3 regions of the Nesiotobacter zosterae genome follow, and region 1 is predicted to be linked to each of the others. Evidence: riboswitches for the same ligand, from Rfam matches in the RefSeq annotation. Region 1 holds a riboswitch; each other region holds the start of a gene.
What was found. Region 1 has a riboswitch for cobalamin ahead of Q3Y58_RS06800 (DUF4198 domain-containing protein). Riboswitches for the same ligand answer to the same signal wherever they lie in the genome.
Positions count from the first base shown of each region.

Region 2: another riboswitch for cobalamin. It lies ahead of Q3Y58_RS00030 (TonB-dependent receptor plug domain-containing protein); the one in region 1 lies ahead of Q3Y58_RS06800 (DUF4198 domain-containing protein).
Region 3: another riboswitch for cobalamin. It lies ahead of cobU (bifunctional adenosylcobinamide kinase/adenosylcobinamide-phosphate guanylyltransferase); the one in region 1 lies ahead of Q3Y58_RS06800 (DUF4198 domain-containing protein).

Region 1 covers NZ_JAWXVZ010000004.1:49,696-52,966, forward strand. Annotated here, with positions in the region: gene Q3Y58_RS06790 (RodZ family helix-turn-helix domain-containing protein) at 1-119, opposite strand, end outside; gene cbiM (cobalt transporter CbiM) at 116-736, opposite strand; gene Q3Y58_RS06800 (DUF4198 domain-containing protein) at 772-1,569, opposite strand; cobalamin riboswitch at 1,723-1,942, opposite strand; gene Q3Y58_RS06805 (MFS transporter) at 2,002-3,271, opposite strand, start outside.
Region 2 covers NZ_JAWXVZ010000001.1:5,952-9,222, reverse strand. Annotated here, with positions in the region: gene Q3Y58_RS00030 (TonB-dependent receptor plug domain-containing protein) at 74-1,921, opposite strand; cobalamin riboswitch at 2,080-2,290, opposite strand; gene Q3Y58_RS00025 (HlyD family type I secretion periplasmic adaptor subunit) at 2,522-3,271, shown strand, end outside.
Region 3 covers NZ_JAWXVZ010000002.1:150,176-153,446, forward strand. Annotated here, with positions in the region: gene Q3Y58_RS03650 (hypothetical protein) at 1-462, opposite strand, end outside; tRNA gene Q3Y58_RS03655 (tRNA-Asn) at 762-836, opposite strand; tRNA gene Q3Y58_RS03660 (tRNA-Asn) at 895-969, opposite strand; cobalamin riboswitch at 1,240-1,456, shown strand; gene cobU (bifunctional adenosylcobinamide kinase/adenosylcobinamide-phosphate guanylyltransferase) at 1,571-2,146, shown strand; gene cobW (cobalamin biosynthesis protein CobW) at 2,143-3,246, shown strand; gene cobN (cobaltochelatase subunit CobN) at 3,250-3,271, shown strand, end outside.

The sequences.
Region 1 (3,271 bases):
CCTTCAATGGCCGAGCCGCTGACGAAAACGGAAGTGATGACCTTGTGCGCATGAGCGGGCGTTGAATGCCAACTCAGGCAGGCGAACAGCACGAAGACTGCGGTTGCAAAGTGTTTCATATTGCCTTTCCCGGTGTCAGAGCGCCGAAAAGCTCCGGCTTCACCTTGGTTGCAAGATACACCGCCATGCCCGTCAGAACAGCTTCCACGGCAATCACCGGGATGTGGGCGAAGAACACCAGCTTTGCCGCTGGAATGAACGCCTCTCCCGAAAGGGCCAGAGACGCCCCAACCAGCACGGTAGTGAATGCAATGGCAAGCCCCCCCGCCAGCCCGCCCCAAAGCGATGCGACGAAAGGCGAGCCGCGCACCACGCCCGGTCGGCAGATGACGCCAGCCAGCACCGCGGCAAGGGCGATGTTGGTGGTGTTGACGCCCAATACGGTGAGCCCGCCAAAGCCAAAAAACACGGCCTGCAACAGGAGCCCAACGAACAGGGCGGGAAATGCCGCCCAGCCCAGAACAAGCCCGGCGAGGCCGTTCAGGATCAGGTGCACACTGGTGGGTCCCAGAGGGACATGAATGAGCGAGGCGACAAAGAAGCAGGCGGACAGAACACCCGCTGCGGGTATCCGTTCCAGCGGAAGTTTCTTGAGGCCCAAGGCCACGCCGCCAGCGGCGATCAGTGCCCCGCCGATGACGACGGGGCTGGAGAGGGCACCATCAACGATGTGCATGGGCCGTTTCCTTGAACAGGTTGAGTGCGTTGGGTTCAATCCATGGCATAGGCACGCACCCAGATCACCGCATCCTGCGAAAGCTCTTTGCCCTCATGCACTTTGTCCGGACCAGTACCGAGCGCGGCGAAGCCCCAGAACCCGGCCTTTGGCACACCAAAGGTAAAGGTGCCATTGGCATCGGTCACCGCCACCAGAGAGCCCCCCGGCAAAGGAGAAGCCGTTGCCTCCAAAGCGCGGTTGTTCTCCATGTCGGGCTCTGCGGCCATGTACTCAATCTCGATTTCGGCACCGGCCAACGGCTTGCCATCAGACAGCACCTTGCCGCTGAAAGTGGAGCCCGCCACGATGTTGGTGGGCCGGTTCAGCGGAATGATCTCCGTTTTCAGCCCTTGCGGTTCCATCCAATCGGTCGGCACCTCGCTGCGGTTGAAGTAAGACTTGGTGATCTGCTGAATGAAGATGTCTTCGCTGGCTTCAAAGTAGGGGGCAGGTTCCACCACCACCACATAGTCGCCAGAGCGCTTGACCGGCAGCGTTGCCTCAAAGGCCGCACCGGCATTTTCTGAACCTTGAAACGAAATGGGCTTCAAGCTGCCCATCAGGTCAATCTTTTTGCCACGGTTGATGGCATAGACCGCTTGCGGCGTTTCCATATCCATCACATGACCGTTTTCGAAGGGATGCCAGAACACCAGCTTCAGCGGCAGGTCCCCTGACTGCTGCAGATTCACTTCAGGCGAATAGGCCAGCTGAAAGTGGGCCTGTGCGGGCAGGGAAGCCAAAATGGCGGTTGCAGCAAGGGCGGAAAGCCCAAGTTTTTTAAAAGACATAGGTATCGTCTCTCCATAAGTCCGGCAGCGCCGGGTGCTAGGAAAGGACGAAGGGGGAACGGCAAAGAAAGAGAATACGGCTCAAATCTTTGGGCCTGCAGCTCATTTCCGCGCCAGACGCTCACCCCGGCGTCCGGTTGGATCCAAGGGCTTGCCCCTTGGCGATCAACGGCAGGTCTCCTGGCTTGCGGGTCGTTGCGAATTGGCTTTCCTTCCCGGAAGAAACTCCTTCCAGTGGATCTCTCAAGCCTCGCTCGCCGCTTACAGTTGCGGGGGCAGCCACGGATTTGGTCCCTGATGGGTACGCCGCACCGTGTTCCCTTTTAATCCCAGTAACGCATGTTCCTGAGAACCAATTGACGGGCGCAAAGGTGCCCTGACTTCAACTCAAAAGTCAATCGCTTCTAACGTGGGGGCGTGAGCAGGCGCACCTCACATCCTATGTGGCCAATGCGGGTGCAGGTCATCAATTACATAGGCATGGCGGTGGGTACGCCCAAATCGGCGATCGCCCTGCGAAAGGTGCGGATCATCCCTCGACATTTCCGGGTGCGAATGCACCAGAGCTTCGCGGTCGGAAGCAGGCCAGAGCCACAGGCTCAAAATCAGCCCCAGCCAACACAGCGCCGCCAGAACAACGAATGTCGGCCCCAAGCCCATGCCAGCGCCCAACCACCCGGCAAGCGGATAGGTCAACAGCCAACAGGCGTGGCTCAGGGCAAATTGCGCGGCAAACAGTGCGGGGCGGTCTGCACTGTGAGAAGACCGCTTCAAAACCCGGCCCGACGGTGTTTGTGCCGCGCCATATCCAAGCCCCATCAACGCCCAAAGCACCAGAAGTGTCTCATAGCCGGTTGAGAAGGTGCCCACAGACATGAGCACCGCCATGAGCGCAGCGCCCGCCTGCATGACAACACGGTCTGGCACCTGCTCCAGTACAGCTGGCAACACCAACGCTGCCACCATGGAGCCACCGCCAAAGCAGGCCAGCGCGATGGCTACATCACCCGGTTGCAGGCCGTAGGTGCCTTGAACCAACACCACCGTATTGACGATCACCATCGCCCCGCCTGCTGCAACGCTCAGATAAATCGCCAGCATTCCGCGCAGCCGCGGTGTGCGCAGATAAATGTTGAGGCCAGATGTGAGCCGCTTGCTGAAGGGCGCAGCGCCCTTGGCCTTGGGTGAAGGCAATACGACGCTGAGCACCAACAACGCAGAGGCAAGGAAGCCAATTGAAGTGCCCCAGAACAGGCTCTGGTAACTGGTCACCAGCAAGATAACAGCGGCAACAGAGGGCGTCAGAAGGTTCTCAAGGTCGTAGGCCAGTCGGGACAGGGACAGCGCGTTGGTGTAGGTCTTTTCGTCCGGCAGAACCTCTGGAATGGTGGCCTGAAAGGTGGGCGTGAACGCAGCAGAAGCGGCTTGCATGATGAAAATCAGCAGGTAGATCTGCCAGATCTCCGTCACAAATGGCAGCAGCAACGCCACACTTGCGCGCACCAGCCCAAGCGCTACCAACACCGCCCGTCGGGGCAGGCGTTCGGTAAACACAGCACTCAGTGGCGCAAGCCCCACATACGCCACCATCTTGATGGTGAAGGCCGTTCCCAACACCAGCCCAGCCTCTTCTCCCGCCAGATCGAACGCGAGCAACGACAACGCGACCGTGGCAAGGCCAGTGCCAAACAGCGCGATCACT
Region 2 (3,271 bases), on a different contig from region 1:
GATCCAGCTTGATTGTCGTGCCACCATATGCCCTCAAAGAATGGCCCTGCTCCTCAAAGCAGGGCCGCACCTATTAGAATTGTGCCTTTACGCCGGCATACACTGAAAACCCAGCAGTGCCATAACCGTTCGCAGTCTGGTACTCCTGATCAAGGATATTCTCAGCCCGCAGATACAACTCAGGACCTTCATCAAACGCATAGGACACCTTGCCATTGAGAAGGAAGTAGTCGTCCAGTTCCGTAGTTCCTGGCCACTGGCTATCAATTGTGTCCGCGACATAATTGCCATTCATGGATACGGTCCAATTGTCATTTGGCTGGTAGACCAAGCCCAAACTCAAGTCGTGAAGAGGCACACGCACCAGTCTCGCTCCATCGGGATCTTCCGAATCCGTATAGGTATACGCCGTTGACAGAGCCAGCCTTTCATTGACCGCATATTCAGCAGAAAGCTCAACGCCTTGGTTCTTGCTGGTGCCATCTACCTGCACATAGCCACTCGTCGCGAAAGAATAGTCGATCAGGTCTTCTCTCTGGATGTAAAAATAGGTCGCTGAGGTAAGCAATCGTCCATCGAACCACACTCGGTCTACGCCTACGTCAAAGCTCAAGCTTGTTTCAGGTTCGAGTTGAGCGTTCCCGTAGGTCGGATGATAGAGCTCGTAGTTTGATGGGGCTCGAAACCCTGTGCCGATACTGGACCGAAGGGTTGTTGCGGCATCGACCTCGAAGGCCGCTGAACTTCGCCATGTCCACTGTTCACCAAACTGCGAGTGGTCATCTCGGCGGACACTGCCAGTAAGCGCCAGACGATCAAACAGATCAAGGTTGAGCTGAGCAAAACCGCCCCAGATTTGGGTGTCTTCATTCAACCCGCTGGACAGATCAACTTCCTCATTAGCCCAATCGCCACCGAACACGACAGAAACGGTATCATTTAACTCGTAGGAACCAAGATACTCTACAGCCTGCCGATCCCCTCGATATGTACCGGGATTGTCGCTATGGATCTCACGATCAATGCGACTTATCTGAAACGACAAGTCACTGATGAAACGATCATCAATCAACGATAGCTTGGTGCCGACCAATCCAGCCCGATACTCTGAATCCTCATGATTTTGTGCGCTTGGAGCACCAAATCCATCGTATTCGTTGCGGGCGTTGTAGTAGCGAACGGCGCTGTAGACTGCCAGTGCATCGGTCAGATCGTAGTCAGCACGACCAGATAAAGTGGTGTTTCTATACCCATCATCATCTGCGCCCGGGTTCTCATTTTCGTCCAATGCAGAGAACCCATCCGAACGAAGATGCTGAGCGTTCAGGGAAATCTGCCCTCGATCAAAGCCTGCACTGATGCCATAGGCGCCGTTGAAGGTCCCATAGCTACCGCCTTCCACCGAAGCGCGGTGGTTCACCTCACCCGCTTTCGCCCTTTTGGTGCGAATATCAATGACGCCGCCAACAGCCTGTCCACCATAAAGGGCGCTTTGAGAGCCTTTCAGAACCTCGATGCGTTCGATGTCAGCGGTCAGCAGATCGGTGAGGCGGGCCGCTACCTGTGTCCCAGTTGGATCTGAAATGTTGATGCCGTCGATGCGCACCTGAAGATACTTGTTACCAAGGCCACGAATTCGAAGGGTGCTGGCCGTTCCCGCCGGGCCATTCTGGCTCACGGTAATGCCGGGGAGGCGCGCGAGGTAATCTTGAACGAAGGTGTCGCCTTCGCGCTCGAGTTCCTCAGAGGTTACCACCAGAACGGTGGAACCGGTTTTCGCCGCCTCTGTGGGCGTGCGGTTTGCAGAAACGGTAATTTCATCCAGCACAATTGCTTGCTCTTCAGCAAGTGCTTGAGCGAGGGATGGTGTGGCAGCGAGTGCAAAAGATACGCTTGCCAGAATGAGACTGGACTTCTTCATCGGTAACAGATCCACCAGACACGGCCCGAACGGCGCCGTGATGAGAAAAGTGTGCAGGTGGCTGAAACGAATTTAACTCAGAGCATTTCCGTTCAGGCGCCTGCGGTGAGACTGTCACTTGAACGGAAGGACCGCCCCTCAACGCGCCCCGCGTAAAGGGTGAGTGACGGCAAACGGCAGGTCTCCTGACTTACGGGTCGTCGCTATGTGCTCCGCCTTCCCAAGCGCTTCGGCTCAGTGGCTTTTGATGGAACCAAGCTCGTCGTTTACAGTTGCGGGGGCAGTCGCGGACTTCGAAACAGAGTTTCGGCACCGCGTTCCCTTTTCATTCAGCGGCGTGCCACTGAAACCGATTGCGGCGGCAAAAAGACCGGAATACGGCTTCATTGTCAATATTTATTAGTAGCATTTTGAGGGTTCGAGTGTTCTGGCCAGCCTGAGCAACAGGGAAGAAGGGAGAACCGAACTCGCAGAAGCAATTTCCAACAGCAGCAGTGGCACCTCACTAAAGCATGATACAATTTTGTTGTTGTTGCCAATGACATGGAAACTAATCTTTATTACGTTGGGTCATCAATAAATTAACAAGAAGCGGGACCCATGATTGTCCTTGAAAACGACCGCCACGACAAACCACCACGAATGGCCAATGCCATCATATTCCTCATCATCGCCCTGCTTGTTGTTGGGGGCACTTGGAGCGCGTACGCCCGGCTCGAAGAAGTGGCCCGAGGCGAGGGAACTGTCATCCCTGCGGGCCGAACTCAAGTGATTCAAGCCTCTGAAACTGGGAACGTTCAGGAGATCTTTGTCGAGATTGGACAAAGCGTCAGCAAGGGCGATCTCCTTTTCCGCCTTGACGATACGACCAACTCTGCGGCTCTGGGTGAGTTGACAGCACGCAGTCGTGCGCTGCGGGCCCAAATCGCCCGATTGAGGCTGGAGGTCTCCGGGGCTGCTGATGAAGAGAATTTCCAGTGTCCTGATGACATAACAGAGATTGCCAAACAGGTTTGCGAGAACGAGCTTCGGTTGTTTCGAAGCAAACGACTGAACCTGGAACGCCAGCTGGAAACCATCGACCAGCGGCAACAACGTAACCGCAGTGAACGGCTTGAGATCGAAGCCAACATTGCTGGTCTCGAAGAGAGTCTCGATATTGCCAAGGCCGAAATGGAGATGATGGAACCATTGGTGGCGCGAAAGATTGCGCCGCGCACCGACCTGTTGCGGCTGCAGCGTGAAATGGCGGATATTCGCCGCCAACAAAGCACGGCGCGTGAAAGCCTGATGGGAATAGACTCCGAGTTGGCGGAGCTGGAATCGCAAAAGGCCGAAATCCGATCCAAG
Region 3 (3,271 bases), on a different contig from region 1:
TTGGTCTTTCGCTACAGTCGGGGCAGTCTTTGCGAGTGGAACCTCAACCTGCATGACAGTTACAACAAGTGCACGGCCATCGGGGAGCAGGTGTGTTTCATTTTCGTTGATCCGGGAATCGTACACGACCTCACCATGGTCATCGATTAACTCGACCCAGATTTGCTTTTCGTTATTAAGCTCCACTTCGCCGACCCAGATGGACAGTTCACTGTCCAGTGGGTCGTCGCTTCCACTGCCGGGGGCGGGGGCAAGGGTTACATCGAGGTAATCCTCCGGCATGGAATAGGTAACGGCGCGATCAGCCTTTGCGGCTTTGTTTGTTATGGTGGTGGCACTCGACGCCGAGGTGTATGCGGCTCCCAATCCCACTCCTGCCACCAGGAGAAAGGCGAGTGCGGCGGTACTCACAAAGCGCTTGGCTTTGATTGGGATCTGGTAGTTCAGATGGGTATTCAACACGTGACCCTCCGCAATTCTTATTTTTAACCGCTAAATTACCGCGGCTTTGCGTTAGGAGAAGCCTAAACAAGTCAGGAATGAAGGCTATAAGACCACGATTGTATAAATATCCCGTTTCGCGCTAGCGTTACTAAACGGTAACCGACGCAATTCTTAACAAATACCTAACGAAATGGATTTATTGCGGAAATTAGCCCGTAATTTCACGTTGTTGATTGTTTGGGATAACGGGGAAAGGCACCTCACGAAAACGTGATCGGCCAAAAACAGTCACAAATTTGTCTGCTGGGTCAAAAAAGTGGCTCCCCGGGCCGGATTCGAACCAGCGACCAAGCGGTTAACAGCCGCTTGCTCTACCACTGAGCTACCGGGGATTACCCAATCATTCTAGCGAATGATTATCTCCATCAAGGAGAGATGCAAACGGGGGAGTGGCTCCCCGGGCCGGATTCGAACCAGCGACCAAGCGGTTAACAGCCGCTTGCTCTACCACTGAGCTACCGGGGATCATTGCGCCTTGTGAGCGCGCCGTCGCCGTTTGCGTGAGGGGGTTTGTATAAAAGCCGGTTCGATTTGCCAAGCCCGTTTTTGCAAAAAATCGGGAGTTTGTGGACAGAACCAACACTTTTGTTGTGAGCGCAGGAAAGGGGCGTTCGAAAAGGGCAGAAAACCGCCATTTGCCAGCGCTGTGAATTATTTAGGTTGTCAAGAGATTGATTGACAAGCGGCATTTGCGCAGTGCTACTTAGTCCCTATCAAAGGCTTCCAGTTCTGTTGTGCGGTTGAGCGGCATTAAGCTCTGCGCGCCTCAGATGAAACGGGAATGCGGCATCACGGGTTAATTACCGTTAACTGACGTGTTGGTGAGCCGCAGCTGCCCCCGCAACTGTGAGCGATTTGGGTTCTTCACCATGTCACTGGCCTTTCGGGCTGGGAAGACGAAGCAACCCCATAAGTCGCGAGCCAGGAGACCGGCTGGAGCTTCCATATCTCTTAACTGCTGTCGGGTGGACGGCAAGGAGCGCCAGACGATGATGTATTGCCGGTCGGGGCTTTGCCCTCGCGCCTTCGCGAATGCTTATATGGCCCTTTATAGAAAGGGCAGCTGATGAGCGATCTGAAAGTTTCTGAAGCTACGACAACCACGCGGCCGCGACACCTGCTGGTAACTGGCGGGGCGCGCTCTGGCAAAAGCAGCTTTGCTGAAAGCTTGATCGAGCGATCGGGGCTGAGCAAGGTCTACATTGCCACGGGACAGGCGTTTGATGCCGAGATGCGCCAGCGTATTGAGCGGCATCAACGCGATCGGGGTGATGGGTGGACCACCATTGAAGAACCAATTGCCTTGAGTGATGTGTTGCTTCGTGAAGCGCGGCCTGATCGGGCGGTGCTGGTGGACTGCCTGACGCTGTGGCTCTCCAATCTCATGCTGGAAGATCGGGACACCAGCGATGCGGCGGCCCAGCTTGGCGCCAGCCTTGGCTTCCTGCGCGGGCCAGTGGTGTTTGTGACCAACGAAGTGGGGCAGGGTATTGTTCCCGAAAATCCGTTGGCGCGGCGCTTTCGCGATGAAGCCGGACGCCTCAATCAGCACATGGCCAGTCTATGTGACCGGGTGGTGCTTGTTGCTGCCGGACAGCCTGTTCAGATCAAACCTTCCTTGCATCCGGAGATCCGTCTGTGACCTATTCCTTTTCTGCTGCCCAACCAAAGATCCCTGCCGTCATTGTGACCGGGTTTCTTGGGGCAGGCAAAACCACCCTCGTGCGCAACCTCTTACAGAATGCCGAGAACATGCGCATTGCGCTGATCGTCAATGAGTTTGGCGAAATGGGATTTGACGGGTCACTTGTAAATGGCTGCGCTGACCCGGACTGCAGCGCCGACGAAGTGGTGGAGCTGGCCAATGGCTGCATTTGCTGCACGGTGGCAGACGACTTTTTGCCAACCATGGAAATGCTCCTGAAGCGTGATCCTGCGCCGGATGCCATCCTAATTGAAACCTCTGGTCTTGCTCTGCCGCAACCATTGGTGCGGGCGTTCAACTGGCCAACGGTGAAGCCAGCGGTGAGCGTGGATGGTGTGGTGACCGTAGTTGATGCTGCGGCTCTTGCTGAAGGGCGCGTTGTGGGAGACGAGGCGGCATTGGATGCCCAGCGCAACGCGGACGAGTCTTTGGACCATGAAAGCCCTGTTGAAGAGCTTTTTGAAGATCAGCTGAAATGCGCGGACCTTGTGGTGATCAACAAGGCGGATCTTGTTGATGAAGACGTGCTTGCCCGTATCAAGGAAAAACTGGGCCAGCGTTTGCGGCCTGCCGTCGAGATGGTGGCAGCGGAAAAGGGAAAGCTGTCTTTGCAAGTGCTGCTGGGCCGGAATGCGCAGGCCGAAGACAACATGGAAGGCCGACAGGCGCATCATGAAACCCACCACCATCATCAGGATGATGATCACGACCACGAACATGACCACGATCATCATCACCATGACCACAGTCACGATGACTTTGTGAGCCATGTGGTGCGCGCGCCGACCTATGGCTCTCTCGGTTCAATTGAACAGAGCGTGGCCAAAGCCATGGCGGTGAAAGGTGTGCTGCGCATCAAAGGCTCGGTTACGGTGGATGGCAAAAAGGCTCCTGCCATGGTGCAGGCGGTCGGCCCTCGTGTTGAGGCATGGTTTGCTGCGGGCACTGAAGGGGCGGGACAGTTGGTTGTCATCGGCCTTGCCGGCTTCGATCAAGCGGCTGTTCTGGAGGCTCTTGGCGCGCAGGAACTGGTCTAACCCATGCATATTCTTGCAGGTCAAG